DNA from 4 places in the Nonomuraea sp. NPDC049750 genome. Region 1 is predicted to be linked to each of the others. Evidence: riboswitches for the same ligand, from Rfam matches in the RefSeq annotation. Region 1 holds a riboswitch; each other region holds the start of a gene.
The links. A riboswitch is a leader RNA that binds a small molecule or an ion and turns the genes downstream of it on or off. The one in region 1 is predicted to bind cyclic di-AMP.
Positions count from the first base shown of each region.

Region 2: another riboswitch for cyclic di-AMP. It lies ahead of AB0J16_RS56025 (hypothetical protein); the one in region 1 lies ahead of AB0J16_RS28685 (C40 family peptidase).
Region 3: another riboswitch for cyclic di-AMP. It lies ahead of AB0J16_RS17660 (hypothetical protein); the one in region 1 lies ahead of AB0J16_RS28685 (C40 family peptidase).
Region 4: another riboswitch for cyclic di-AMP. It lies ahead of AB0J16_RS02000 (C40 family peptidase); the one in region 1 lies ahead of AB0J16_RS28685 (C40 family peptidase).

Region 1 covers NZ_JBFANB010000012.1:52,633-59,712, reverse strand. The annotation lists gene AB0J16_RS28715 (MFS transporter) at 1-932, opposite strand, end outside; gene AB0J16_RS28710 (maleylpyruvate isomerase family mycothiol-dependent enzyme) at 1,240-2,091, shown strand; gene AB0J16_RS28705 (MarR family transcriptional regulator) at 2,121-2,612, opposite strand; gene AB0J16_RS28700 (EamA family transporter) at 2,658-3,620, shown strand; gene AB0J16_RS28695 (NAD(P)H-binding protein) at 3,670-4,311, shown strand; gene AB0J16_RS28690 (helix-turn-helix transcriptional regulator) at 4,422-5,249, opposite strand; cyclic di-AMP (ydaO/yuaA leader) riboswitch at 5,308-5,444, shown strand; gene AB0J16_RS28685 (C40 family peptidase) at 5,448-6,065, shown strand; gene AB0J16_RS28680 (GNAT family N-acetyltransferase) at 6,091-6,786, opposite strand; gene AB0J16_RS28675 (nuclear transport factor 2 family protein) at 6,989-7,080, shown strand, end outside.
Region 2 covers NZ_JBFANB010000049.1:31,415-38,494, reverse strand. The annotation lists gene AB0J16_RS56040 (TrpB-like pyridoxal phosphate-dependent enzyme) at 1-1,143, shown strand, start outside; gene AB0J16_RS56035 (DeoR/GlpR family DNA-binding transcription regulator) at 1,400-2,179, shown strand; gene galT (galactose-1-phosphate uridylyltransferase) at 2,176-3,246, shown strand; cyclic di-AMP (ydaO/yuaA leader) riboswitch at 3,316-3,456, shown strand; gene AB0J16_RS56025 (hypothetical protein) at 3,462-4,427, shown strand; gene AB0J16_RS56020 (hypothetical protein) at 4,697-5,035, shown strand; gene AB0J16_RS56015 (hypothetical protein) at 5,032-5,568, opposite strand; gene AB0J16_RS56010 (response regulator transcription factor) at 5,628-6,269, opposite strand; gene AB0J16_RS56005 (histidine kinase) at 6,266-7,080, opposite strand, start outside.
Region 3 covers NZ_JBFANB010000005.1:557,652-564,731, forward strand. The annotation lists gene AB0J16_RS17630 (MarR family winged helix-turn-helix transcriptional regulator) at 1-295, shown strand, start outside; gene AB0J16_RS17635 (CDGSH iron-sulfur domain-containing protein) at 390-1,046, shown strand; gene AB0J16_RS17640 (aldo/keto reductase) at 1,090-1,947, shown strand; gene AB0J16_RS17645 (PadR family transcriptional regulator) at 1,998-2,534, opposite strand; gene AB0J16_RS17650 (MDR family MFS transporter) at 2,591-4,039, shown strand; gene AB0J16_RS17655 (DUF5302 domain-containing protein) at 4,087-4,287, shown strand; cyclic di-AMP (ydaO/yuaA leader) riboswitch at 4,452-4,586, shown strand; gene AB0J16_RS17660 (hypothetical protein) at 4,768-5,520, shown strand; gene AB0J16_RS17665 (alpha/beta hydrolase) at 5,646-6,491, shown strand; gene AB0J16_RS17670 (hypothetical protein) at 6,622-6,993, opposite strand; gene AB0J16_RS17675 (roadblock/LC7 domain-containing protein) at 7,012-7,080, opposite strand, start outside.
Region 4 covers NZ_JBFANB010000001.1:417,563-424,642, forward strand. The annotation lists gene AB0J16_RS01975 (Lsr2 family protein) at 647-979, opposite strand; gene AB0J16_RS01980 (RDD family protein) at 1,501-1,989, opposite strand; gene AB0J16_RS01985 (RDD family protein) at 2,098-2,619, opposite strand; gene AB0J16_RS01990 (hypothetical protein) at 2,623-3,483, shown strand; gene AB0J16_RS01995 (amino-acid N-acetyltransferase) at 3,506-4,063, opposite strand; cyclic di-AMP (ydaO/yuaA leader) riboswitch at 4,353-4,513, shown strand; gene AB0J16_RS02000 (C40 family peptidase) at 4,519-5,562, shown strand; gene AB0J16_RS02005 (LuxR C-terminal-related transcriptional regulator) at 5,626-5,838, opposite strand; gene lysX (bifunctional lysylphosphatidylglycerol synthetase/lysine--tRNA ligase LysX) at 6,417-7,080, opposite strand, start outside.

The DNA of each region.
Region 1 (7,080 bases):
ACGCCCATCGGCGCGAACGCCAGCCCGGCCTGGAACGCGGTGAGCCGCAGCCCGCCCTGGAGCAGCAGCGTCAGTGTGAACATGAACGAGGCGAAGTAGGCCATGAACGCGGTGATCGCGCCGACGCCCGCCAGGTAGGAGTGCACCTTGAGCAGCGCCAGGTCCAGCACCGGCTGACCGCCGCGCCTGCCCAGCACGTACTGCCAGCGCAGCGTCAGGCCCAGGAGGGGCAGGCTCGCGCCGATGCAGATCCACGTCCAGGCGGCCCAGCCCGCGCCGTTGCCGAGGCCGAGCGGCACCAGGACCAGCGCCAGGCCGACGGCCAGTCCGGCCGCGCCGAGCAGGTCCAGCCGCGCGCGCCCGGCCGGCTCGACCCTGGGCAGCAGCCAGGCGGCCAGCGGCACCACGACCAGGCCGACGGGCAGGTTGATCAGGAAGATGACCCGCCAGCCGAGCCCGAACAGGTCGGCCGACAGCAGCAGCCCGCCCAGCACCTGGCCGGCGATCGAGCCGAGACCGCCGGCCGCGCCGTACCAGCCCACGGCGCGGCGGCGCTCGTGCGGCGGGAAGACCGCGGAGATCATGGCGAGCACCTGCGGCACCATCGCCGCACCGGCCAGCCCCTGCAGCAGGCGGGCGGCGACGAGCTGGGCCGGATTCAGCGCGATCCCGCACAGCAGCGACGCGATCGTGAACGCGACCACGCCGCCGATGAACATCCGCCGGTAGCCGTACCGGTCACCGAGCCGCCCGCCGGTGATCATGCCCGCCGCGTAGGTGAAGGCGTAGCCGCCCACGATCAGCTCCAGGGCGGCGGGGCTCGCGTGCAGCTCGCGTTCGAAGGACGGCGCGGCGACGTTGACCACGAAGAAGTCGAACTGGGCCATGAACCAGGCGGACAGAAGCACGGCCAGCGTCCCGCCGAATCTCATTCCAACCACGCTAGTGGGGTGGCCCCCAAGGGTTTCCCGGGGGGTTCGTCCCACGACCGTCTCGATCCTTGGGACGGTTTGTTGTGGCTGGGGTCCTTAGGAGGGATAGCTCCTCCGGAGGAGAAGAGGAACCGACCCGTGGTGGCTGGGGTCTTTTGGGAGGGATATCTCTTTCGGGGGAGAAGGGAACCGGCCCGTGGTGGCTGGAGTCTCTCGGGCGGGATACCCCGTCCGGACGGATGTCCGTGGGCGCCGCGTCAGGGCCTTGCCGCTGGCGGGGATCGGGTGGGGCGGGCAGAGTGAAGGCATGGATCATCTTTCCCACTTCGGCCGTGAGATCCGCGCGTTCGAGGCGGCGTGCCGGGACGCTGACTCCGGTCTGGTGCCTTCCTGTCCGGGCTGGGGCGTGCCCGATCTTGTCATGCATCTGGGCGGCGTGCACCGCTACCTGGTGTGGGTCATCGGCGACCGTCTCACCGAGCAGCCGGACCCCGCGGACCTGTCCTTCCTCGGTCTGCCGGCCGATCCGGTGGGCTGGCCGGATCCGGCGGGGGCACCGGCGACCGGGCCGCTGGCGGCCGGGCTGCTCGACTGGTTCGCGGAGGGCGCCGTCAAGCTGGAGGCCGCGTTCGCCACGACGGATCCGGACGTGCCGGTGTGGACGTGGTCGGGTGAGCAGAGCGTCGGGTTCTGGTTGCGGATGCAGACGATCGAGGCGGCCATCCACCGCTGGGACGCCGAAATGGTGGCGGGGATCGCCGGGCCGATGGACGCGGAGCTGGCGGCCGACGCGGTGGGGCAGACGTTCGAGGTGATGGCCCCGGCCCGGCGGGCCTGGACGGCGGCGCCGCCCGGAGCGGGAGAGACGTACGGCTTCCGGCAGAGCGACGGGCCGGGGCGGTGGACGGTCCGCTTCGACGGGGCGGACGTGAGCCTCGTGGACGAGACCGACATGAGCCTCACAGAAGGGCCCGACGTGAGCCTCATAGAAGGCGCCGACGTGAGTCTTGTGGAATCGGGCGGCTGCGACGTGGAGGTGGTCGGGACCGCGTCGGACCTCATGCTGTTCCTGTGGCACCGCATCCCGTACGAGCGGCTCGATGTGCACGGTGACCGGGCCGTGCTCGACCGATACTTCACCCTCGTCCCGCCCGTCTGAGCGATCCTCCGGCAGGTGGCGTACGCCGTTCAGTCCAAGGTGTCGCCCAGTGATTCCAGGAGCTCCTTGAGCTCGCCGGCCAGGGCGGCGCGCCGGGGCTCGGAGAGCGCGGCGAGCAGCCGGCGCTCGGTCTCGACGTGATCGGGCAGCGCCCGATCGATCAGCTCCCGTCCCTCCTCGGTGAGGGCGACATACACGACTCGGCCGTCCTTCTCGCTGGGCGTACGGGAAACCAGGCCCCGGGACTGGAGACGGTCGAGGCGCTGGGTGATCGCCCCCGAGGTGACCATGGCCGACTTCATGAGCTCGGCCGGGGTCAACGACCGTCCATTGCGCCGCAGCGTGGCGAGCACGTCGAACGACGCCGAGTCGAGTCCGTGAGCGCTGAACGTACGGGTCAGCTCCGTGCCGATCAGCCGCGACAACCGTGACAGCCGCCCGATGATCGCCATCGGCGACACATCCAGGTCAGGCCGCTGCTCGGCCCACTGCTCCAGCACCCGGTCAACATGATCAGTCACAATCTCACTCTATCGGATGTCTTAGCGGTGAGATACATTGTCTTAGTGCTAAGAAATCGACTTGCCCTGATCATGGTGACCGCGCTGGCCCCGGCCATCTGGGGGACCACCTACCTCGTCACCACCGAACTGCTACCGCCCGGCCGCCCGCTCCTGGCCGCGGTCGTCCGGGCCCTGCCCGCCGGGCTGCTCCTCCTCCTGCTCACCCGGCGCCTGCCGCAAGGGGTGTGGTGGTGGCGCGCGTTCGCGCTCGGCGCGCTCAACATCGGGCTGTTCTTCGCGCTGCTGTTCATCGGCGCGTACCGGCTGCCCGGCGGCGTGGCCGCGACCATCGGCGCGGTGCAGCCCCTCCTGGTCGCCGGTCTGTCCTCCGGTCTGCTCGGCGAGCGCCTGTCCGCGCGTACGGCGATCGCCGCCGTGGCGGGTGTGGCCGGTGTCAGCCTCCTCGTGCTGCGGGCCGACGCCCGGTTGGACGCCGTCGGCATCGCCGCGGCGGCCGGGGGCGCGATCGTCATGGCCACCGGAGTCGTCCTCAGCAAGCGGTGGACCTCACCGGCGCCCCTGCTCGCGACCACCGGCTGGCAGTTGGTGGCCGGCGGCCTGCTGCTGCTCCCGGTGGCCCTCCTCGTCGAGGGGCCGCCGCCCGCCACTCTGACCCCGGCGAACCTGACCGGGTACGCCTACCTCGCCGTCATCGGCTCGGCCGTCGCCTACTCCCTGTGGTTCCGCGGGATCCGCGCCCTCTCCCCCACCCACGTCACCTTCCTCGGCCTGCTCAGCCCGTTGGTCGCCACCGCCCTGGGCTGGCTCGCCCTCGGCCAGTCGCTCACCGTGGCCCAGATCGTGGGCGGGCTCGTCGTCGTGGCGGCCCTCATCGCGGCCCAGACCAGCCGCCCTCGTCGCGGCCCAGACCCCCGCAACGACCCAGACCCTCGTAACAGCCCAGAGCAGAAGCCGCCAGGTCAGGCGGACGCGCCCGCTCGTGATCGTCTGATCCCCGCACCCTGACCGTCCGATCCCCACCCCCTCATCTCCCGCTGCTTCTCAAGGAGAAATCATGCGCATCACCGTGTTCGGAGCGGCGGGCGGCGTCGGCGCTCGTGTGGTCGCCGAGGCGCTGTCCCGTGGCCACGAGGTCACCGCCGTCGTACGCGACCCGGCCCGCTTCCCGTCACTGCACCCCGGCGCCCATCCCCAGGTCGGCGACGCCGCCCATGTCGAGGACGTGACCAGGCTCGGCACCGGTCAGGACCTCGTGATCAGCGCGACCCGCCCGCCCACCGGCCGCGAGCACGATCTCGTCACGGCCGCCAAGGCGCTGCTGACGGGGCTCGCGGGGACCGGCGTCCGGCTGCTGCTCGTCGGCGGGGCGGCCGGGCTGACCGTTCCCGGGTCCGGCGGGCGTACCGTGCTCGACGACCCGCGCTTCATGTCCGACGCCTACCGAGACATCGCGCTGGCCTGCAACGACCAGCTCGAAGTCTGCCGCGCGGAGACCGGCGTGGACTGGGCCTACCTGAGTCCGGCCGCGGTGCTGGCGCCGGGCGAACGTACCGGCGTCTACCGGCTGGGCGCCGACGAGCTGCTCATGGATGCCGAGGGGAACTCGGCGATCTCCATGGAGGACCTCGCGGTCGTGCTGCTGGACGAGGCGGAACGGCCCAGGCACCACCGGGTCAGGTTCACCGCCGCGTACTGACGCCACCCGGCGGCAAACGGCTCTTCATGAGCCGCAGTCCGGTCAAGACGCACCACGTGTACGCGAAACTGGGTGTCGCGAACCGTACCGAACTGGCCAAATCAGCAGCATCAGCGGTTCCCGACCAGCCGTGTGGTCTCGTCATCGGCGGGGAAGTACGCCTCGACGGCGACCCCTTCGAGCGTGATGTCGAACGCCGCGCCGAACGTCGTGATCGTACTGAAGAAGCAGAGCTCGTCCCCCCGATGCGTGATCCGTACGGGCAGCGCGATGTCGGCGGGGTCGGGCAACGGCGCCTCGCCATCGTCTCCATAGGTCAGCAGCTCCTCGTAGAGCGCGCTCAGCCCCGGGTCCCCCGCACGGGCGACCTGCCTGGCGAGCCGGGGCAGCAGGAACCCGCGGACCTGCGCCAGGTTCCGCACGCGCGGCGCGAACCCGTCCGGATGCAGGCCGAGCCGCATCATGTTCACCGGCGACTCCAGGAGGGCCGGGTCCACGTCGTCGAGGAAGACGTTCATGGCGTCGTTGGCCAGCAGCAGGTTCCACCGGTGGTCCAGGGCCATCGCCGGATACGGCTCGTGCCCGCGCAGGATCCGCTGGAGCGCCTCGTGCGCCTTGCCCAGGTCGGGGTCGTCAAGCGGGCGCTCGGGGTAGATGGGCGCGTACCCGGCCGCGAGCAGCATCCGGTTGCGCGCGCGCAGCGGCACATCGAGTTGCTCGGCCAGCCGCAGCACCATGGACCGGCTGGGGATCGTCCGCCCGGTCTCGACGAAGCTGACGTGGCGCGCGGACACCTCGGTCTGGAGGGCCAGGTCGAGCTGCGTGAGGCCGCGCCGGCGCCGCCAGTCCCGCAGCAGCTCCCCTATCGGCTGATCCATGTGCATAGTGGCCGGTTCTACCTGGTCTGCCGGGGTGGTGTCGATTACCTGCCATGTCATGCCCCGTCCCGTTGACGCCCGATTTTAGACAGTTTACAAGTCTTTGACCGTTTTGTTAGTGTTCGTCCCGCCTAATCCACTCACCTGCGTGGAGCCGGGGACCCAAGTTCCCTCTGGGGCGAATCGGCATTGCCGTAGGGCCACTTCCAGGCCCGAGCCCGTCAGCTAACCCGGTAGGCCGTATGGAAGGACACAGCAGTGGCTCCCCTCGCCATCTGCCTGGCGACCGCCGTCGCCGGGCTCACTCTGGCCGCTCCAGCTCACGCCGACCCCACCACCCCTACCGGCCCCACCACCACTGTCGGCCCCACCACCTCTACCGGCACCGAGAGCAAGCCCGTCCAGCAGACGAGCCAGACCACTCCGGCCTGGAAGGTCGCCCTCAAGTTCGCCATGAAGAAGCGCGGTATCCCGTACGTCTGGGGCGGGACCAGCGACAGCGGCTACGACTGCTCCGGGCTCATGCTCAAGGCGTACAAACACGCCGGGATCGAGCTGCCGCGCACCACGACGGAACAGTACGCCGCGTTCTCCAAGAAGATCTCCTGGGCCCACCTCAAGCCAGGTGACCTGGTCTTCTTCCACGGACTCGGGCACGTGGGGATGATCTCGAAGCCCGGATACATGGTGCACGCGCCGCACACCGGAGACGTGGTCAAGGAGGAGAAGCTCTCCGACTGGCGCAGGGACTCCTTCGCGGGCGCCGTACGGCCGGACCCCAAGGGCGTACGGCTCTCCATCGAGCAACGCAAGACCACCATGCTCACCGCCGGCCTGCGGCCAACGGCGGAGTCCCTGCAGATCAAGGTCCGGTAGCGCCCCGGCTCAGTGACGGAAGCCGTCACGGCGTGCGGAACCCCCGGAAGGTCACGGGCTTGCGGGTCTCGAAGCCGAGCCGCTCGTAGAGGGCGATCGCGCCGGTGTTCGCCTCGGCTACGTGGATGAAGGGCCGTTCGTCACGAGCCACGATCCGCGCGACGAGCGCACTGACCAGGCGGGCGGCATGGCCTCGCCCGCGTGCCTCGGGGGCGGTGCAGACGGCGCTGATCTCGGTCCACCCCGGTGGCCGGAGTCGCTCACCCGCCATCGCCACCAGGGTGCCGTTGTCGCGGACGCCGAGATAGGTGCCGAGTTCGCGGGTACGCGGCCAGAACGGCCCCGGCTTGGCCCGCGCGACGAGGTCGAGCATCTCGGGCACACTGTCCCTGCCGAGTTCGACCACCTCGGTGCCGGTCTCGGCAGGGCGGCGGCCGCCGCCGGACCAGGTCATCTGGCGGCCTTCGAGGACGAAGACCGGCTCCCAGCCCGGTGGTGGCACCGATGCGCGGCTGAACATGTCGGCGAGCTCGCCTCGGCCGAGCAGCCGGGCGAGGTCGGCCCACTCCTGCGGATCCGGGTCGGCGGACACCCCGGAGAAAGTCGCGACATCCGGCTGGTAAGTGGCCGCGCTGCCGAGCCGACGGGCATGGTGCGCGTGGTGACCGCGCAGAGATGCGCCCACCGGGTCATCGAGTGCGGTGGCGTCCCGGTTCGCCATGGTGCCGTGCCTCTCATGTCGTACGGGGCTGACGCTTGCCCAGCTGGACAGCGATCAGGTCCAGCCGGTCATCCTACGGGCACAAGGCTCATCACTGACCATTTGGGCATCGGAGCTGGGGTAAGGCGATGAGCCTACGCGGGTTGCGCCATTACATCCCAGGTAATCGACACCACCCGGCGGCCGCTGTCAGCGTTCTCCCATGACGAGCAGCAAAGAACTGATCATGGCCGGCTTCGCGGAGTTCGCCGCGGGCAACATCGAGGTGCTCCAGACGCTCCTGAGCGAGGACTT
Region 2 (7,080 bases), on a different contig from region 1:
CAGGAGGTGCTCGATGTCTACCGGCTCTGGCGGCCGACCCCGCTGATCCGGGCACGCCGGCTGGAGAAGGCGCTCGGCACGCCCGCGCGGATCTACTACAAGTACGAGGGCGTCTCGCCCGCCGGGTCGCACAAGCCGAACACCGCCGTCCCCCAGGCGTACTACAACGCCCGCGAAGGCGTACGGCTGCTCACCACGGAGACCGGAGCGGGACAGTGGGGGTCGGCGCTGGCGTTCGCGTGTGCGCAGTTCGATCTGGAGTGCCAGATCTGGATGGTCCGCGCCTCCTACGACCAGAAGCCCTATCGGCGCTCACTTATGCAGGTGTACGGCGCGACGGTGTACCCCAGCCCCTCGACCGTGACCGGGGCGGGCAGCAAGGTGCTGGCCGACGACCCCGGCTCGCCCGGCAGCCTCGGCATCGCGATCAGCGAGGCGGTCGAGGTGGCCGGCGCGAACCCGGATGCCCGCTACGCGCTCGGTTCGGTACTGAACCACGTGCTCATGCACCAGACCGTCATCGGCGAGGAGGCGCTGGCCCAGCTGGAGGAGATGCCGGACCTGATCATCGGCTGCACCGGAGGCGGCTCGAACTTCGCCGGGCTCACCTTCCCGTTCCTGCGCGAGAAGCTGGCCGGCAACCTCGACGTCACGCTGCGCGCCGTCGAGCCCGAGGCGTGCCCGTCGTTCACGCGGGGCGTCTACGCCTACGACTTCGGCGACGCGGCGGGCTTCACGCCGCTGCTCAAGATGCACACGCTGGGTCACGGGTTCGTGCCCGATCCGATCCACGCGGGCGGGCTGCGTTATCACGGTATGTCGCCGTTGCTGTCGCACATGTACGAACTGGGCCTGTTCGAGGCGGTGACCAAGTCACAGACCGAGTGCTTCGAGGCCGGTGTGCGCTTCGCCCGTACCGAGGGCATCGTCCCGGCGCCCGAGCCGACGCACGCGCTGGCCGAGACCATCGCCGAGGCGCTGCGGTGCAGGGAGAGCGGCGAGGAGAAGGTGATCCTGACCGCGCTGTGCGGGCACGGCCACTTCGATCTGGCCGCCTACGACCGCTACCTGTCGGGGCGCATGGAGGACTACCCGCTCCCGCAGGAGCGCATCGACGAGGCCCTGCACGGTCTCCCGGGCTGAGCCGTCGCACCGGCCGAGGTGAAAGGAGCTCACCGCGGCCGGCCCGCCGTCAGTTCGCGTTCGGACGCTTGCCGTGGTTGGCCTTCTTCTTCTTGCGCGCCTTGGTCTTGCGTGATCGCTTCGCCATGGGTACCTCCAGTGATCGGTCCGTTTCCCAACGTCTCGCGCTGTGGTCTACCGCACAACCCGTACGACCTAACATTCCCCAACAAAGTCGTGTCATAATTTGGTGGAATCTGTTGGAAGGAGCGGGGGCGTGCTCGCACAGCAGCGCCAGCAGGCGATTCTCGAACGCGTGCGCAGCAGCGGCGGCGTTCGGGTGGCCGACCTCGTTCGCGAGCTCGGCGTCTCCGACATGACGGTCCGCCGCGACCTCGAAGTGCTCGCCGAGCGCGGGCTGCTGGAGAAGGTGCACGGCGGCGCGACCGCGCTGGGGCCCGGCTCGACCGAGGAGCCGGGCTTCACCGCCAAGTCCGCCCGCCAGCAGCAGGAGAAGGAGGCCATCGCGCGCCGCGCCGCCCAGTTCGTCCGGCCCGGCACCGCGGTCGCCCTGTCGGCCGGGACCACCACCTGGGCCCTGGCCCACCACCTCATCTCGGTGCCCGAGCTCACGGTCATCACCAATTCGATCCCGGTGGCCGACGTCTTCCACCGCAACCCGCGCGCCGACCGCACGGTCGTGCTGACCGGCGGCGTACGCACGCCGTCCGACGCCCTCGTCGGCCCGGTCGCGGTGGCCGCGATCCGGCGGCTGCATGTGGACACGCTGTTCCTCGGCGTGCACGGGATGAGCGTGCGGGCCGGGTTCACCACGCCCAACCTGCTGGAGTCGGAGACCGACAGGGAGCTGGTGCACGCGGCGCACCGGCTGGTCATCCCGGCCGACCACACCAAGTGGAACACGGTCGGCATCAGCACGATCGCCGATCTGACCGAGGCCGACGCGGTCATCAGCGACTCGGGACTGCCCGAGGAAGCACGCATGGAGCTGGGCGAACGCGCCGGCGAACTGATCATCGCGGAGGACTCGCAGTGAAACGCACCATCACCCACCTGGCCGACGGCCGAGAGCTGATCTACTTCGACCGGCGCGACGACGCCGACCGGAGCGCGATCGACCGGCGGGCGCTCGACCCCAGGCCGATGGCGTCGGAGCTGCGCTACGACCCGCTCACCGAGGAGTGGATCGCGATGGCGGGGCACCGCCAGACGCGTACGTTCCTGCCTCCGGCCAACGAGTGCCCGCTGTGCCCGTCGTCCGAGACGAGGGCTTCGGAGATCCCGGCGTACGACTATGACGTGGTGGTGTTCGAGAACCGCTTCCCCTCGTTTTCCGGAAATTTCGGGACTTATGGTGATGTCGGGGGGCTGAGTGAGGTCCGGCCGGGCGTGGGGCGGTGTGAGGTGGTGTGCTTCACCTCTGAGCATTCGTCGTCGTTCTCGCGGCTCTCCGACGAGCAGGTGGGCCTGGTCATGGAGGCGTGGGCCGACCGTACGGCCGAGCTGTCCGCGATCGAGGGTGTCGAGCAGGTGTTCTGCTTCGAGAACCGGGGCGAGGAGATCGGCATCACGCTGCCGCACCCGCACGGGCAGATCTACGCCTACCCGTACGTGACCCCGCGGACCAAACTCCAGCTCGGCGCGGCCGCCCGGCACCAGGGCGGCAACCTCTTCGCCGACGTGCTGGCGGCCGAGCGGGCCGCCGGGGTGCGCGTGGTGGCGGCCAACGAGCTGTGGACGGCGTTCGTGCCCGCCGCCGCCCGCTGGCCGTTCGAGGTGCACGTGTATCCGCACCGGCAGGTGCCGGACCTGGCCGCGCTGTCGGAGGAGGAACGCGCCGCCTTCGCCCCGCTCTACACCTCCGTACTGCGGGCGCTCGACGGGCTGTTCGGCGTCGCCATGCCGTACATCTCAGCCTGGCACCAGGCGCCGGTGCGGCAGGATCGTGACCTGGCCTATCTGCACCTGGAGCTGTTCAGCATCAGACGGGCGCCCGGGAAACTCAAGTATCTGGCGGGCTCGGAGTCGGCCATGGGCGCGTTCGTCAACGATGTCCTGCCGGAGGAAGCCGCACGCATGCTTAAATCACAGGTAGATCTCTAATTGGTTGCCGCTTGGAGTCGCATGACCTTGGTTTTACCACTAATATCCCTTTTCAGCGCCGACCTAAACGGTCGGTGCTGGCCTAATCCTGGGTGCGTGGCCCGGGAGCCGGGGACCCATCGCGTCTTGGGGTGAATCCACTCAGGTGGTAAGGCGGCATCTCCCTGCCCGAACCCGTCAGCTAACCCGGCCGGCATAGGGAGAGGAAACCCTTCGTGGCGGCTGCGTCCCCCTCGAGTCTTGCCATCGCTCTCATCACCACCGCTTCCATGGCCTTCGGCGCCTTCACGGCCACGCCCGCCGCTGCCGCCCCCAAGCCCAGCGAGGCCCAGCTCCGCGCGGAGCTGAAGCAGCTGGACAAGAAGGTCGACAAGCTCATCGAGACCTACAATCTCAAGCGCGTCGAACTCGCCAAGGCCAAACAGGACTCGGAAACGACCAAGAACCGGCTGGCCACAGCGGAGGCCCAGCTCATCACCGCTCAGAAACGCGTCACCGAGCTCGCGCGCCTGCAGTACCAGAACGGCACCGGCGCGCTGCCGAACCTCACCCTGCCGACCGATGCCTCCAGCGCGGCGTTGCTGGACCACCTCGCGGCCGAGCAACAGGCGGTCGTGCAGGGCGTGGCCACCGCCCGGGACGAGAAGAAGGCGGCCGCGGACCAGGCGACCGCCCTCGAGGCGAAGATCCGCGAGGACGCGGCCAACGTGGCCAAGCAGCGCGACGACGCGCAGGACGTCATCAAGGACATCCAGAAGAAGCTGAAGGGCCTCATCCCGTTCGGCCCCGGCCGCCGCTCGGACGGCAGCTGGGCGCCCGAACTGCCCTCAGGCACCGACAACATCACCGCCCGGATGCGGGTGATCCGCGGGCTGATCCAGAAGGACTTCGCGCTGCCGTACGAGGTGGGCTGCTTCCGCGCGGACGGCGGCGGCGGCGAGCACCCGCTGGGGCGCGCGTGCGACTTCATGATGAGCACCGGTGGCAGCATGCCCAGCTCCGCCAACCAGGCACTCGGCGACCGCGTGGCGGCCTGGGCGCTGGAGAACAAGGACAAGCTCGGGGTCAAGTACGTGATCTGGAAGCAGCGCATCAACCAGGGCTCGGGGTGGAGCTCGATGTCCGACCGCGGCAGCATCACCCAGAACCACTTCGACCACGTGCACATCTCGATGTTCTAGAAATGGGACGAATCGCATCTAATGAGCTATTCGCTCACTTGAAGATGGCGTTTGAGCTGGTCATCGACCCGCGAGGGTGATGTTCGCCCACGCCGCCCTGTGTGTCAGCGTATGGCTGTTCACCTCCTCTTTTCCGAGTTCGCCGGACGTCGAGTACCGGAGGGGCGGCTCCGGCGCGAAGATCCACCGCTGGCCCCTCGACGCGTCCACCGCCCTGCTCAAGACGGGCTCCGACGGTTTGGCTCACCCCCGAGGGGTGGACCAGCCCGGTGTGGGCACTCCAGGGCGGCGTGTTCACCGGCGGCAACGACATCGTCGTCGGGTTGTGTCCCGACGGCGCGCCTCCCGTCAGCTACATGCTGAGCGGCACGGCAAACATCTACGGCGACTACCGCAAGTCCTGCCTGCACCGCGTCACGGTCTCCGCCGACCGCGCCACGCTCGACGTCCACTACCTGACGACCGCACCCGGCAACGCGCAGAATGTCGCGTACTGGCCCGCGAGCGGAGAGCCGTGGCTGGTCAACGAGTTCCGCGGGGACTATGACGGCGTGTACGGGAGCGACCGCCTGGTGCCGGCGTTGAGCTGCCCGGATCTCACGTGCTAAGAGCCGTGCCCGCCAGCCGGAACGGGAGCCGGTCGCGGCGCGGCCGTCGCCCTTGCCCTGACGTGGATGCCGCCGACCCTGGCCAGCATCGTCGACACATTGAGCAGGATGATCGCCGCCTTCAGCGCGTTCGCTCCCACGTCGTGCGCCGCCATCCAGCGGCCCAGTTCTGGACCGAACACGTGCATCGCGCCGTACGAGAAGGCGACCTTCGTCAGGGTGATGGCGACCCAGGCGGTCACGTAAGCAAGCCCGGCCCTGGAGTACACGGCCTGCTTGTCCGGCACGTACTCGAACCGCATGAACGAGATCGCGGCCAATCCCATCGCCAGGCCGAGCACGGTGGCCGCGGCTTCGAGCAGCAGCCCGGTGCCCGACAGCTCGAAGCCGTCGAAGAAGATCGGAACCAGCGCCGCCGCCCCTGCCACAGGGCGCAGGAGCCGGAACAGCCCCACCTTCCGCCGGCCGATGTCGCTTTCGATGGCGATCGCGAAGATGATCAGGTTGAGGAGGAATATGCTCACATCGCTCATGGCAGACGACGGTAGGTCGCAGGGCCGGGGCCGATCGTCAAGCCGGAGGTTGGTTCGCGTCAACCCGTGGGTTGAGAGTCGGAGGCGATCCCCCGCCGGTAGGCGTAACGGACGGCCTGCGCGCGGTCCCGCGCCCCGATCTTCGCGAAGATGCGGTTGATGTGCGTTTTCACCGTGGCCTCGCTCACGCGCAGCCGCTGCACGATCTCCCGGTTGGACAGCCCCGCCGCGACCAGCTTGAGCACTTCCAGCTCGCGGTTCGTCAACCCGTCCGGAGGCTCGGGGGGCGGAGCGGCGTCGAAGAGCGACTCGCGGACTCGCTTGGTGAGCAGGCTGCGTCCCTCAGCGGCGGCGGCCACCGCCTGGTAGATGTCCTCGCGTGAGGCGTCCTTGGTCAGGTAGCTGAGCGCGCCCGCGCGCAACGCCGCCGCGATCTCCCGCTGATCGGAGTAGGTGGTGAGCACGACCACGCCGGTCCGCGGGTGTTCACGACCGATCCACCGGATGGCCTCGACGCCGTCGAGTTCGGGCATGCGCAGGTCCATCAGCACCACGTCGGGACGGTGCGCCGCCACGGCCGCGACCGCGTCCGCGCCGGTGCCCGCCGTCGCGACCACCTCCACGTCGGGCAGCAGGCCGAGCAGGACCGCCAGTCCGTCGCGGACGACCGGGTGGTCGTCGGCCACGAGCACCTTGATCACAGCGGGATCCGCATGTCGACGTGCCACTCCTCTCCCTTGGGGGCCGCGCTCAGCGTCCCGCCCAGCCGCTCCGCCCGTTCCTTGAGCCCGCGCAGCCCGAAGCCGGGGCCGACCGGCGCGGCAGAGCCCTGGCTGACAACGCTCAGCGTGGCGTGTGTGCCGTAAGCGAGGCGTATGCGCACGGGGCTTCCCGGCGCGTGCTTGCGTGCGTTCGTGAGCGCCTCCTGCACCCCCCGATACAGCGTCAGGGCGACGTCGGCGGACAGCTCCGCGGATGCCGCCTCCATCTCCAGCTCCGCGGGCTTGCCGGCACGGTCGGCGTAGGCCGTGGCCAGGCCGGTCAGCAGCTCCTCCAGTGGCAGCGCCTCGTCCCGCAGCGCGAGAATGGCGCGCCTGGTCTCCACCAGCCCCTCGTCGGCCAGTTCCTGCGCCCGCCGGAGGAAGACTCTGATCCGCTCGTCCTCCGCCCCCTCCTCCACCAGCGCGTCCACCACCTTGAGCTGCACCGAGAGCGCCGACAGCGCGTGCGCCTGGATGTCGTGGATCTCCCTGGCGATCCGCGAACGCTCGGCCAGCGCCGCCGCCCTGGCCTGCTCCTGCGCCGCCCGTTCGGCGTTGCCCAGGAGCAGCTCTGCCTGCTCCGCGCGCTGCAGCACCTGCTTCCTGAACGTCCCGAGCAACACGCACGCCACCAGCACCGAGACGTGCGCGACCAGGTACGGCCAGGGCGGGGAGGGCCTCAGCGAGACCGTGGCCGCGACGGTCGCGAACGTGATCGGCAGGACCTGGCGCGGCGGCAGCCTGGCTCCGG
Region 3 (7,080 bases), on a different contig from region 1:
GTCCCGGCAGCTGGGCAACCAGCGCGAGCTCGCCGAGGCGGTGGGCATCCAGGGGGCGACGCTGACCCACCACCTCAACGCGATGGAGAGCGGCGGCCTGCTGACCCGCCGCCGGGACCCCGCCAACCGGCGCGTCCACGTGGTCGAGCTGACCGAGGAAGGGGAGCGGTTGTTCCACCGGCTGCGGGAGGTGGCGATGGCCTTCGACACCCGCCTGCGCGTGGGCCTCAGCGAGGAGCAGACTGCCTCGTTCGAGGAGATTCTCACCCAGCTGGCGCAGAACATCCGCGACTAGACAGGCGGCCAGAGCGGGCTCAGCCTGCGGGTTTCGGCCGATGCCTGCCGGGAAGCATGGTCCACGGCCCCCCGCCCGCGGGAGGTGGAGACGTATGCGCATCGAGGTGACGCCCGACGGTCCCTACGTGGTGACCGGATCGGTCCCCATGGCCAGGCAGGTCATCGGCGGCGACGCGATGGGCCAGTCGACGGAGTGGATCCAGGGCGAGGACTATCCGGTCGCGGAGTCGTACGAGCTCTGCCGTTGCGGCCGTTCGCAGAACAAGCCCTACTGCGACGGCAGTCACGAGCGGGTGCGGTTCGACGGCACCGAGACCGCCTCGCGGCGGTCATACCTGGGGCAGGCGGAGGAGCAAATCGGGCCCGAGTTGGCGCTCACCGACGCGCCCGCGTTCTGTGCTTTCGCCCGCTTCTGCGATGCGGACGGGCAGGTATGGAAGCTCCTCAAGATCCCCGGACAGGGCGAGACCGCCGCGCGGCAGGCCGCGCACTGCCCGTCAGGCCGGCTCACCGCCTGGGCGTCCCGCTCGCCGATCGAGCCCGAGCTGCCGCCGTCCATTGGCATCGTCGAGGACGAGGTGGCGGGCGTGGGCGGGCCGATCTGGGTACGCGGCGGCATTCCGGTCACCTCGGCCGACGGCGAGGACTATGAGGTACGCAACCGGGTCACGCTCTGCAGGTGCGGAAACTCGAGGAACAAGCCGTTCTGCGATGGCTCGCACGTGACCATCCGTTTTGCCGGCGCCTGACCCCGGTTCGACTTCACTTCCGCGGCCTGGGGAGGATGGGTTCATGAACACACGATCTATTGGCCAGACCCGTGTCGGCGCCATCGGGCTCGGTGCCATGCCCATGTCCGTAGCCGGGCACATGCCCGACGAAGCCCAGTCGATCAAGACCATCCACGCGGCGCTCGACGCGGGAGTCACCCTCATCGACACCGCTGACGCCTACACGCCGTCGGCCGACCAGGTGGGTCACAACGAGCGGATCGTGGCCAAGGCCCTGGCGAGCTGGAGCGGCGACACCGGTGACGTGCTCGTGGCCACCAAGGGCGGCCACACCCGGGTAGAGGGCGGTGGGTGGCAGGTCAACGGCCGGCCGGACTACTTGGCCGAGGCGTGCGAGCGCTCCTTGAAGGCGCTGGGGGTGGAGGCGATCGGGCTCTATCAGCATCACCGGCCCGACCCCGCCGTGCCGTACGAGGAGACGCTCGGCGGCCTGCGGGACCTGCTCGACGCGGGGAAGATCCTGATGGCGGGCATCTCCAACGCCAATCCGGAGCAGATCAGGCTCGCCCACGAGATCCTGGGTGGGCGGCTGGCCAGTGTGCAGAACGAGTACTCGCCGAAGTTCCGGTCCAGCGAGCCGGAGATCGACGTGTGCGCGGAGCTCGGGGTGGCGTTCCTGCCGTGGTCGCCGCTGGGCGGCATCAGCTCGGCGTCCGAGCTCGGCGGCAAGCACACGGCGTTCGGCACGGTGGCGGCGGCGCGGGGCGTGTCGCCGCAGCAGGTCTGCCTGGCCTGGGAGCTGGCGCGCAGTCCGGTGGTGATCCCCATCCCCGGGGCGAGCAGGCCGGAGAGCATCGTCGACTCGGCCGCCGCGGCCGACCTCGTCCTCACCGCCGAGGAGCTGTCCCTGCTTTCTTAGCTGGACGCTTTCTTAACTGGACGCTTTCCTAGCTGCACGCTTTCCTAGCTCTACTGCAAGTGGGCTGGGGCCGGCTGGTCGGTCGGCTCCAGCCCGCGCAGCTCGGCCAGGGTCTCGTCGGCCCAGGCGAGCGCCGAGCGGCCCTGCGTGAGGCCGAGATTGAGCGCGTGCCTGCCGAGCCTCGACCCGTCCTCGGGTTTGCACTCCAGGACGGCCAGCCGCTGCTGGAACCCCGCCCTGATGCGCTCGACCACCGCGATCGCCGACTCCTTGTCGAGCAGCGGAAGCAGGAACGCCTGGAGGGCCACCTCGCTGCGTATCGCACCGACCGGTTCGTGCTCGACCAGCCAGGAGCGCACCTGCTCCGCGCCCTCGGGCGTGATCGCGTACATCTTCCGTCCGCGCGCCCCCTCCGACTCGACCGCCACCAGCCCGTCGGCGGCCATCTTCACCAGCTCCGGGTAGATCTGTGTGTGCCCGGCCTGCCAGACGTGATTGAGCGACCGCTCGAAGGATTTCGCCAGGTCGTAGCCGCTGGCCGGCCCCTTGGCGTCGAGGAGCCCGAGCAGCGCGATCCGTAGGGACATGTCGGCAAGCATAGCAATGGGTTGACATGTCAATACTTACATGTCACTCTCCACATGTGAATACTGACAGGAAGCGCGGAGGCGATGGCCTCCTGCTGGTCGCCGTGCTCGGCGGCATGTTCTTGGGAATGCTCGACCAGACGATCGTCGGTACGGCCCTGCCGCGGATCATCACGGAGCTGGGCGGCGTCGATCTCTACACCTGGGTCGTCACGGCCTACCTGCTGACCTCGACCGTTACCGTGCCCCTCTATGGAAGGCTGTCGGACCAGCACGGCAGGAAGCCGCTGCTGTTGATCGGCATGTCCGTGTTCCTCCTGGGCTCGGCGTTGTGCGGGGTGGCGCAGGACATGACGCAGCTCATCCTGTTCCGCGCGTTGCAGGGCTTGGGCGCGGGCGCGCTGCTGCCGTTGTCGATCGCCCTGGTGCTCGAACTGTTCCCGCCGGAGAAGGGCGGGGCGCGGGTGCAGGGCGCGATGGGCGGGGTGATGGCGCTCAGCTACCTCGCCGGGCCGTTCCTGGGCGGGCTCTTCACCGACCACGCGAGCTGGCGCTGGGCCTTTTATGTGAACGTGCCGATCGGCCTGGCGCTGATCGCGATCATCGTGCTGCGTCTGCCGCGACTGCCGGGGCACGGCGGCGGGCGGCCCGACTACCTGGGCATCGGGGTCTTCACGGTGGCCATCAGCGCGCTGCTCATCGGCCTGACCGAGAAGGGACTCGACGGCCACACGTGGACCAGCGTGCCGGTGATCGGGCCGATCGTGCTGGCTCTGGTGTCGCTCGTGGTGTTCGTGGTGGTGGAGTTGCGGGCCGAGGCGCCCATCGTGCCCATGCACCTGTTCCGGAACCGTACGTACACGCTGGTCAACGTGACCTCCTTCTTCACCGCCTTCTGCATGTTCGCCGGTGTGGTGTTCCTGCCGCGCTACTTCCAGGAGGCGCTCGGCGCCAGCGCCACCGAGTCGGGGCTGCGGATCTACCCGCTGACCCTGGCCATGGTGGTGGGCAGCATGGTCGTGGGCGCGCTGATCAGCCGGACGCGCGTCTACAAGCCGTGGCTGGTGGCGGCGCCGTTCCTGCTGGTCGTGGGCACGCTGCTGTGCGCCGGTCTGACGCTGGACACGCCGCCCTGGGTGCTCGTCGGGTGGATGGCGCTGATCGGTCTCGGCATGGGCCCGATGCTCTCCGGCCTGACCGTGGCCGTGTCGGACTCGGTGCCGCCCCAGTACATGGGTACGGCCTCGGCCAACCTGACGTTCTTCCGCCAGATCGGCGGCTCGGTCGCCCTGGCGCTGGCCGGCACCGCCTACACCTCCGTCATCGCCACCGAGACGCCGCTGCACGGGCTGGCCGCCGCGCACGCCTCGGCAGCGGCCCTGGTCATCCCCTCGCTGGGGGTCGCGGGCGCCCTCGTGGCGCTGGTCGCCCTGATCGCCATGCCCGGTACGCGTATCGACCGGGAAACCCCCCAGCCCAAGGTCGAGGCCAGTTTCGCGTCCTGAGCGCCGTCATGCGAAGCTGTCCTTGTCCCCAACACCAGGAGGTCCTCATGGCGGAAACACCGGAGCCGGAAGTCGACGAAACTCCCGAGGACGAGATGAAGCGCAAGTTCCGCGAGGCGCTGGAGCGCAAGCGTAACCAGCATGCCGACTCGAGCGCGGGTGGCAGGGGCAACGACCCTTCCAAGATTCACGGCGCTCACGGGCCCGCCGCCAGCAAGCGTTCTTTCAGGCGGAAGAGCGGCGGTTGACCTGAGCTTTTCTGGGGGTACGGCATGCCGTACCCCCTTTTTTCTTGACCCTCTAGGTAGATCTTCGCCCGTTTCATGGGCTTATGTTTGCCTTTGTCCGGTTCGGTACCTATAGTTCATGGAGTTACCAGCCGGTGACTTTGGGGCTTCAACAGGGGAGTACCAACCGGCAGGCGCCGAATCCCGCTCGCGGGAACCGGGGAACCAATGTTCCTTAGGGGTGAATCCGACCGCGGTCGGTAGGGCATCTCCACGTCCGAACCCGTCAGCTAACCCGGTAGGCGAGATGGAGAGGACACCTACCGCATGCGTAACCCCCGCGTCGTGCCGCCAGCCCGCGTGTTGTCGTCCGCTGACTGACCGGCACCTTCCCCCCGCTCTTCCACGCTCCGCGTAGCGCCCGTTTGGCGTTTTGCCCGGCTACGCCCACCTTTCGCGAGCGCAATCCCCTTGTTCCCGTATAAAGGACTTTGCTACTTCATGTCTGTTCGATCTGCCATGCTCACCGCCGCCGTCGTCGGTGCGATCTCCATCGGCGCAGGCACCGCCGCACACGCCGACACCGGCAGCGACAAGAAGGTCCTGCTCAAGGGCAAGACCACCGCGTCCTACTTCTGGGACGACTCCTCCGGCCGCGCCGGGGACACCGGGCTGCCGGCCAGTGGCAAGCCCATGCAGAAGGGGCTCGCCGCCAGCCCGAGCTGGCCGCTCATGACCGAGGGCTACGTCGTCTACAAGGGCAAGAAGATGCCCTTCTTCGTCGGCGACCGCGGCCCGGGCGTGCCGTCCTCCAGCGGCGTCATGCTCGACCTCGACGCCAAGACTTTCGCCGCCCTGACCGGTGGCAGCTTCAACTCCAGCACGCTGGGCGTGGACGGCAACGGTGGCGCGGGCCACATCAAGATCGACTACGTCATCACCAAGTGGGGCAGTGGCCCGGGCAAGAAGAACTACCCGCAGCCCTTCTCCACCGGTGCGTACGCCGTAGTGGACCACAACCCCGCCAAGCCCCCGAAGATCGTGGCCGAGGGCGACAAGCCCGCCGCGGTCAAGCCCGCTCCGGCCAAGGCCGTGCCGGTGGCTGCCAAGAAGGCTGGCAAGGCCGAGGACAAGGCTGAGAACAAGGTTGTCGAGTCGAACGCCATCGGTGGCGCCGCCGCGGCGGTCGCGCTGGCGATGTTCGGCGGCTCGACGGTCGGCCGCGAGCGGATCCGCAAGCTCGTCCGGCGCTGACGGCCGTTAGGTCCGAAGACGGTCTTGCTGACGGTCGTCAGGTCCGGAGCCGACGGCCTTGATGGTCGTCGATTTCGGAGCTGACGGTCTTTGCGTCGCGGGAAACAGAATGTCATTCTGACCTCGTGACCACGCTTGCAGCCGCGAACGGCATCGAGATCGCGTACGAGTCCTTCGGCTCGCCCGGCGGACGTCCCCTGCTCCTCATCATGGGGCTCGGCGCCCAGCTCATCCACTGGGACGACGAGCTCTGCGAGCTCCTGGCGGAGCAGGGCCATCACGTCGTCAGATTCGACAACCGTGACTCCGGACTCTCCACGCACCTGCACGACGAGGGCGTTCCCACACTGGGGACGTCCTCTTCGTATCTGCTGGATGACATGGCCGACGACGCGGCCGGGCTGATGGACGTCCTCGGCTGGCCCGCCGCCCACGTCGTGGGCGCCTCGATGGGCGGGATGATCGCCCAGACGCTCGCCATCCGGCACCCCGAACGGGTGCTGACCCTTACCTCGATCATGTCGACTCCCGGTCCGGACGTGGCCCCGCCCACGCCGGAGGCCAGCGCGGTGCTGCTCGCCGCGCCCCCGACCGATCGGGACGCCGTGCTCGCCCAGTCCCTGAGGACCTGGGCGGTGATCGGCTCGCCAGGCTTCGACATGGACCGGGAACGCATCCTCCGGCTGTCCGGCCAGGCGTACGACCGGTGCTTCGACCCGCCGGGCACGACCCGGCAGCTGGCCGCGATCATGGCCTCCGGTGACCGCACGGAGCGGCTCGGCACGCTGGGGATCCCCGCCCTGGTCATCCATGGCGAGGCCGACGCTCTCGTTCCGGTCGCCGCCGGCCACGCCACGGCGGCGGCGATTCCGGGCGCCACGCTGCTGACGTTCCCCGGTATGGGCCACGACCTGCCCCGGCCGCTCTGGCCGGACATCGTCGGCGCCATCACCAAGCTCACCACGAGCTGACGTACCAAGGATCAGGCCGGTCAGGGGTCGGTCGTTCAAGGACCGGGCTGTTCAAGGACCAGGCTGGTCAGGGATCGGTGGAGGTCGGTGGCTCGTGTCCGCCGCGCCCGGACGCGAGCCACCGGGTCTCTCAGATCTCCAGCTTCTCCTCGATCCCGCGGAGCTGGTGCCGGGCCAGTGCCAGGTTGGCCCGTGCCCGGTCCAGGGCGAGATAGAGGAAGAGCCCCTTGCCGCCGCGGCCGGTGATCGGCCGGATGATGTGGTACTGGCCGCCTAGCGTGATCAGGATGTCCTCGATGGAGTCCTTGAGCCCCAGCGAGTCCATCGTGCGCAGCTTGGCCTTGACCACCTCCGTGTTCCCCGCCGCGGCGACCTGGAGATCCAGGTCCTTGGAGCCGCCGAGTGCCCCCAGCGCCATGCCGCTGCCGTGATCGACGATCACCGCGCCGATGGAGCCGTCGATCGTCATCATCTCCTTGAGAGAGACGTCCATGCTGGCCATGCCTTCCTCCGTTCAAGCTCAGTGGATCCGTGCTGAGATGGCGGCCACGCTGGCCGCCGTCTTGCGCCCCTCCAGCCGGAGCAGCCC
Region 4 (7,080 bases), on a different contig from region 1:
TCTATCCAACTACCGATCGGGGGTTACGTGTTCCCGATACGCCGCAAGCGAACGATGTTTAGGTGGCTTCCGTGAAGCGCCTGGAATTGGCCGCCACGGCGCCGGCAGATCAACATGGATCGGCTTGCGGGCAGTGCCGGGGAGAGGGCTCGCCCGTGCATCGCCGATGCCTCATCCGCGAGCCATACGCAAACATCCTATGTAAGGAAGCGCGCCCGCCGCCAATCGATCGTGGTACGGCACCCGCGGGTCGCGGAATCTCGGTCGTGCCACGGCACCCGGCAGGCCGCGAAAATCTCGATCCCCGGCACGGCGCGCGGGCCGCGAAATCCCGATCCCGGCACGGCACGCGCGCGCCGCGAAATCGCCGGTCCGGTCAGCGAGGTTACCGATCCGGGCCGTGGCGGTTACCGATCCAGACCGTCGCCGCACCGGGTTGCTCACACCGGGGCTGGAACGCACCATGCCAGAAAACCGCCCGGAATCGACCGAGCGGGCAGCCCAAAATGATCACATATGGGCGATTAGAAGATCGCCGTCACGAACCGTCCACCATTTGAGAGGCGGCTATAAATGATCATGCGCTTATGGCGTTCGCCGGGGTTCTTAGGCGAGCGGCATAAGCGCATGGTCAGGAGATGGCTCTCTAGTGAGCTTGTTCGTACTTCTCCACCACGGTAGAGGCGATTCGGCCACGCTCGCTCACCGGCAGACCGTGAGCCTTGGCCCACTGCCGGATCTCCGAGCTCTTCTCGCGGCTCATCGCACGCTGCCCGCCGCGACCGCGCCGACGCGTGGTCACGGCACCGGACCGACGAGCGTGCTGTACGAAAGGCGTGAGCGCGTCCCTCAGCTTCTTGGCGTTAAGGTCGCTCAGGTCAATCTCATAGGAGGAGCCGTCAATAGCGAAGCTGACCGTCTCATTGGCCTCGCCCCCATCGAGGTCATCGATGAGAATCTCCTGGATCTGCTTGGCCATCTACGCAATCCTTTCGCGGAGCATTGTTTCATTCGCCAGGGCAAACATATACCCGGAAAGGCGCGGAGACAATTCAGCGCTACAGAGATTCTGCTGAGCGGCGGCTCAGTTGCGGCTCAGTTGTGGTTCTCGGCCTGATCCTGGGGGTTTGGACGGCGTCCGGCGGCCTCGGATCGGACCAACTTCACTACGCCAAAGATGAAGGCGGCGCCCACCACCACCGGCGGGATCAGCGCTGACAATACGTCGGTAAGGGCCTGCATTCGTCCTCGCCTCCACAGCGGACGGGGGTTTCGATGGGCGCTTTATCCACAAGCGGCCTGGGCATGAGCGCCCCTCATGCCTCACGAGGTGGACAACCGCCCGCACCCGACCATAGTGGTACATGGATGCCGTCCATGTGCCATGTGCGCCAACATCCGGCAACCCGGACGCCCCATAGCCTAATGCCAGTCTCTCCAGGCTCCTTACCGGATCAAGCGAAAATTTTGCGGAAAGACTTCTGTCCAGGCCCACAAGGCTCAGCGGAGATCTTTGATCACCCGCGTTCCGGCGAGCCGGTCGTGCGGCCCACGCTGCAGCGGCTTGTCGATCAAGATGAGGATCCCGACGCCGAAGACGAAGATTCCAGCCAGCACATTGAGCACCGGAATGCCCATGACCATCGCCGCTCCCGGATAGACCAGGGCCCGTTTCAGCAGAGCACCGCGCCGAAGGCCGCTCGGTTCGAGGCGAATCTTCATGATCGCCTTGCCGAACGTACGGCCGCTCATGGAATGCGCGGCCCAGTCATAGACCGTATATCCCAGCCCACCGAGCAGCCAGGCGAACACGCCGGGCAGCCGGCCGTCGAACGTCTCCAGCAACCCGACAGTTCGGAAGCCGCCCCACAGCGCGACGAACAGAATGTAATAGAAGACACCGAAGACGAGGGCTTCAATGAGCCGGGCGGCCAGGCGTTCCCACCATTCCGCGGGGACGGCGTCACTCCACGGCGGCAACCCGGTCATAACCCACCTCGCCCCTTCGGCGAACCGACCGCTACCCATTTTGCTGCCGCCCGCACATACAAAACAGAGGCCGACCGGTGGCCAGCCTCTGTTTCGCGTCCGCGAAGACTACTTGATCTTCACTACCACCGTGTTGCTGAACTTGTCGGCGAACGTCTGCTGCAGCGGCTTGTCCCAGAGCTGGGAGGCGCCGTTCAGCGCGACGACGATCCCGCCGAGCAGCGCCCCGACCCACGGGATGAAGCCGAGGATGTATCCGCCCCACGTGCCACCGGCCCGCTTGAGCGCCACGTCGTTCGGCAGGCCGCCCGGAGGCAGCATGGTGCCCGTCGGCACGATCTTGATCCCCATGACCATCTTGCCGACCGTCTGGCCGCTCATCTTGGTCATGAAGAACTCGTAGGCGACATACACCGCCGTCATCACGATGGCCACCACGATGCCGTAGGCGGTCGGCCCCAGCAGACCGGTCGTCGTGCCGGTCGCGGAGTTGTAGCCGGCGAGCAGGATGGCCCCGAAAACGAGACCGATCACCCAGTTCGCGATGCCGAAGATGACACCGTCGATGATCCTCGCCACGAGCCGCTGCCACCACTCGGCGAGCGGGGCCGGGGCGCCGGGCGGTTGCACCCCATGTGGCTGCGGCTGCCCGTAGCCGGGCTGTTGGCCGTACTGGGGCTGCTGACCGTAGCCAGGCTGACCGTACTGCTGCTGCTGACCGTAGTCCGGCTGGCCGTACTGCTGCTGGCCGTAGCCGGGTTGCGACGGCTGCTGCTGGCCATAGCCCGGCTGGGACGGCTGCTGCTGCCCGTAACCGGGTTGCTGCCCATAGCCGGGCTGCTGGCCCGACGGGGGCTGCTGGCCGTACTGCTGCTGGCCGTAGCCGGGTTGCGACGGCTGCTGCTGACCGTAGCCCGGCTGGGACGGCTGCTGCCCGTAACCGGGCTGCTGGCCGTAACCAGGCTGGGATTGCGGTTGCTGACCGTAACCGGGTTGCGATTGCGGCTGCTGACCGTAGTTGGGCTGGCCGTACTCGGGTTGCTGACCCGAAGCCTGCTGCTGACCGTATCCGGGTTGCTGACCGTATCCGGGCTGCTGCTGGCCGTATTCCGGTTGCTGGCCGTAGCCGGGCTGCTGCCCGTACTGCGGCTGCTGTCCGTACTGCGGTTGCTGCGGCTGCTGGCCGTAGCCCGGCTGCTGCTGCTGACCGTACTGCGGCTGTTGGCCGTAGCCCGGCTGCTGTTGCCCGTAGTTGGGTTGCTGACCGTAGGCGTCGTCCGCCCGGTAGCCAACGACCGTCGCATCCGGGTCGGGCTCGCCATAGGGACGGCCCGCGTTGTGATGTCCGTATTCAGATCCGCCAGGCGCAGAGTTCTCGCCGGATTCGTCCTGTGGATACGGCGGCTGTCCGGTGCTCACCGTGTCACCTCGCTTCGAGTGCGCATGTGGCACGTGTCAGGACACATGCCTGTGCTGCCCAACGTATCGACATAGGTATCAACAATCACCTTTCCCATTAGTCAAGGTCCGCGTCACCCGATGTCAGGTGGAGAAGCATGCGGGTGTTCCCCAGGGTGTTGGGCTTGACGTGTTCGAGGTCGAGGAACTCGGCGACACCCTCGTCGTACGAGGCCAGCAGCTCCGCATAGACCTCGGGTGAGACCGGGGTGCCCTGTACGGGGCGGAATCCATGCCTCGCGAAAAAATCCACCTCAAAAGTCAGACAGAAAACCCGGCGCAGGCCGAGTTCCCGGGCCGTTTTGATCAAGGAAGAGACGATCCGGTGCCCGATTCCGAAGCCTCGGAACTCCGGATCAACGGCCACCGTGCGAATCTCCGCGAGATCCTCCCAAAGCACGTGCAGCGCGCCGCAGCCGACCACTTGGCCGCCGCGCTCGGCGATCCAGAACTCCTGCACGTCCTCGTACAGAGTGACGGTGGCCTTCTCCAGAAGCCGGGGCCCGGCGCCCGCGTAGGTGTCGACCAGGAGACGGATCGTCCTGACATCCGGCGTGCGGGCACGCCGGACGACGACTTCCGTGTCCGGGACTGTCACTTCGGCGACCTGCTCCATGGGTCTCCAGCGTACAGATCCGATTACGGCCTCCCCCTAACTCTGACGTCTCTCCCATCTCATGACATCTCGTGGTTGATCGAGCACGATGCGGGATGCCCTTGGCCGATAGGCTTCCATGCCTTGACGAACTTGGTGCAAAAAGGACATAAAGTTTGTTCAGCACCGACAGGCACGAGACCACCTCGTGACCCTTCGGTTGCGAAACCTCTACAGACTTGGCAGTTCTGGTTGAGCACGAACCCGGAGTGCACTAGTGTCCAGCGACGATGTCACCCACGCGAGCCAGCGTGGAGACGCGCCCAATCCCCGTAAGGGGAGCCGGGGACCCGCCGGTGGCGACCTCATCCCGACGCCACCACCCATGGGGTGAATCCGAGCGAGTCGTTCGGTAGGGCTGCTCCGGCCCGAACCCGTCAGCTAACCCGGTAGGCGCCGATGAGAGGAGCTGGTTGGTGAAGCAGACCCGCGATCGCGAGGGGACGCCGGTGGGCGCTCACGCCCGCGCTCCGGAGCTCCGGAAGGTCCCCACCCGGTTGGGTGTCATCGCGGCGACCATCGCCACCCTCCTCTTCGCCGTACCCGTCGGCTCCGCCGTCGCCGATCCCAAGCCCTCGCTGAAGGACCTGTCCGAGCAGGCCGAGGAGCTCCACACCCAGATCGAGACGCTGAGCGAGGAGTTCAACGGCCAGCGGGAGAAGCTCAAGAAAGCCAGGAAGTCGGCTGAGGCGGCCCAGAAGACGCTGTCCACCAGTGAGGCCGATCTGGCCGCCAAACACGCCAAGGCCGCGCTGCTGGCCCAGAACGCCTACATCAGCGGCGGCTTCGGTCAGGCGCTGGCATTCGGCACCTCCGACGACCCTGAGAGCTTCCTCGACCGGGCGGCCACCACCTACGCGCTGGAGCAGCAGCAGGGCTTCGAGGTCAACCAGGTGACCACGGCCAGGCAGGCCGCCGAGCAGGCCAGGGCCAGCGCCAAGACGCGCATCGACGAGGTCGAGAAGATCGTCGAGGGCCTCGGCACCAAGCGCGACAAGATCACCAAGCTCGTCGCCAAAGTCGAGAGCAGCCTCTTCAAGCGGGCGATCGGCGAGGCGGGCCGTCCCGGCACCCGGGCCACGCGGGTCGACCTGCCGGTCATCGGCGCCGGCAAGGCGGCCACGGCTGCCAGGTGGGCGCTCACGCAGCAGCTCAAGCCGTACGTCTGGGGCGCCGAGGGGCCGACCTCGTACGACTGCTCCGGCCTCGTGATGGCGGCCTACCAGCGGGTGGGCATCTCACTGCCGCACTACACCGGCGACCAGTGGACGGCCGGACGGCACATCTCCAAGGAGGAGCTGCGCGCCGGCGACCTGGTCTTCTTCTATGGCGACCTGCACCACGTCGGCATCTACATCGGCGGCGGCATGATGGTCCACGCGCCGCAGACCGGCGACGTCGTACGTATCGCGTCCATCGCCCGCCGTCCGTTCGCGGGCGCCGTACGCATCGCCGACTGACCTCCGGACACCACGACAAGCACTCTGACAGCTGGGGCCCGGGCGGCTGGGCCGGTCGAGCGGTCAGATGAGCTGGCGACGGGCGGCCCAGGCCACGGCCTCGATCGCGGTGGCGACGCCGATGCGGTCGCAGATACCCCGAAGTCTCCGGCGTACCGTGCGCCCGCTGATATCCAGTCGTCTGCCAACCCGATCAACCGTGACCCCCTTGGCAAGCTCCGCCAGCAACGCCAGATCCGCGTGGCTAAGCTCGACGCTCTCAGTGAGCACATACATCGGGAGCCCTCCCCCCAACAGCAGAACTCGAGACGTCTATGTCCGAGCAGAGCTGCAGCTCGTCTCGCAGACGGTAAACGCATTCTGGAAAGGTCGTCAAGCCAGCGAATACCGCCCTCTGACCATCGCCATTGACATGATCGGCGGTATGTGAAGTACTCGCCATATGTCGGCACACTTCGGGGCCCGATGAGGGATCACAGCCGTCCTTACAACGGCTCCAGCCCCGCTCCCCACGAGCACCGCGGACCTGCTGGGCGCCGAATCCAGGGAACGCGAATATTCTTCGCATTCAATATGCGAAATATCGGAAATGTAGCTGCTTGGGGCACCCATTTGTACCCTTGCGCGGCCGAGTCGGCAGCGCCCGCCAAAGACCATGAACGGTTCATGCGCCAGAGGGAGAAGCCACTCGGCGCAGGCGGCCAGGAGATGTCCGCTCCCCGCGTTTAGGGGCCGGCGAACTTCGCCGCCCGCGTTCTCCTACTCGCCGCAGGAGATCGGGCCGCTGTCAACCCGACAGCGGCCGGTACGGCCCGGCGTGGGAGCCGGGCCGACACCCTTCGGCGGCAGGCGGGTCAGTTGGTCGGCTTGACCAGCGGGAACAAGATCGTTTCCCGGATGCTCTTGCCGGTGAAGGCCATGATCATCCGGTCGATCCCGGCTCCCATGCCACCCGTGGGCGGCATGGCGTACTCCAGCGCCTGCAGGAAGTCCTCGTCGAGCTGCATGGCCTCCGGGTCGCCCCCGGCGGCCAGCAGCGACTGCTCCACCAGGCGCCGGCGCTGCTCGACCGGGTCGACGAGTTCGGAGTAGGCGGTGCCCAGCTCCGTGCCGAACCCGATGAGGTCCCACTTCTCGGTCAGCAGCGGGTTGTCGCGGTGCTGGCGGGTCAGCGGGGAGGTCTCCAGCGGATAGTCCATGACGAACGTCGGCTGGATGAGCGTGTGCTCGACGAGGGCCTCGAAGATCTCCTGGACGAGCTTGCCCTGGCCCCACTTCGGGTCCCAGTGGATCTCGCGGCCGTCGGCGAGTTTCCGGACCTGCTCCAGCGGGGTCTCGGTGGTGATCTCCTCGCCGAGCGCCTCGGACACCGCCCCGTACAGGGTGATGCGCGGCCACTCGGGGATGCCCAGGTCCACCTCGACGCCGTCATGGACGACCACAGAGGTGCCCAGGGCGGCCACGACGGCCTTCTGGTACATCCGCTGGGTCAGGTCGGCCATGTCGTTGTAGTCGAGG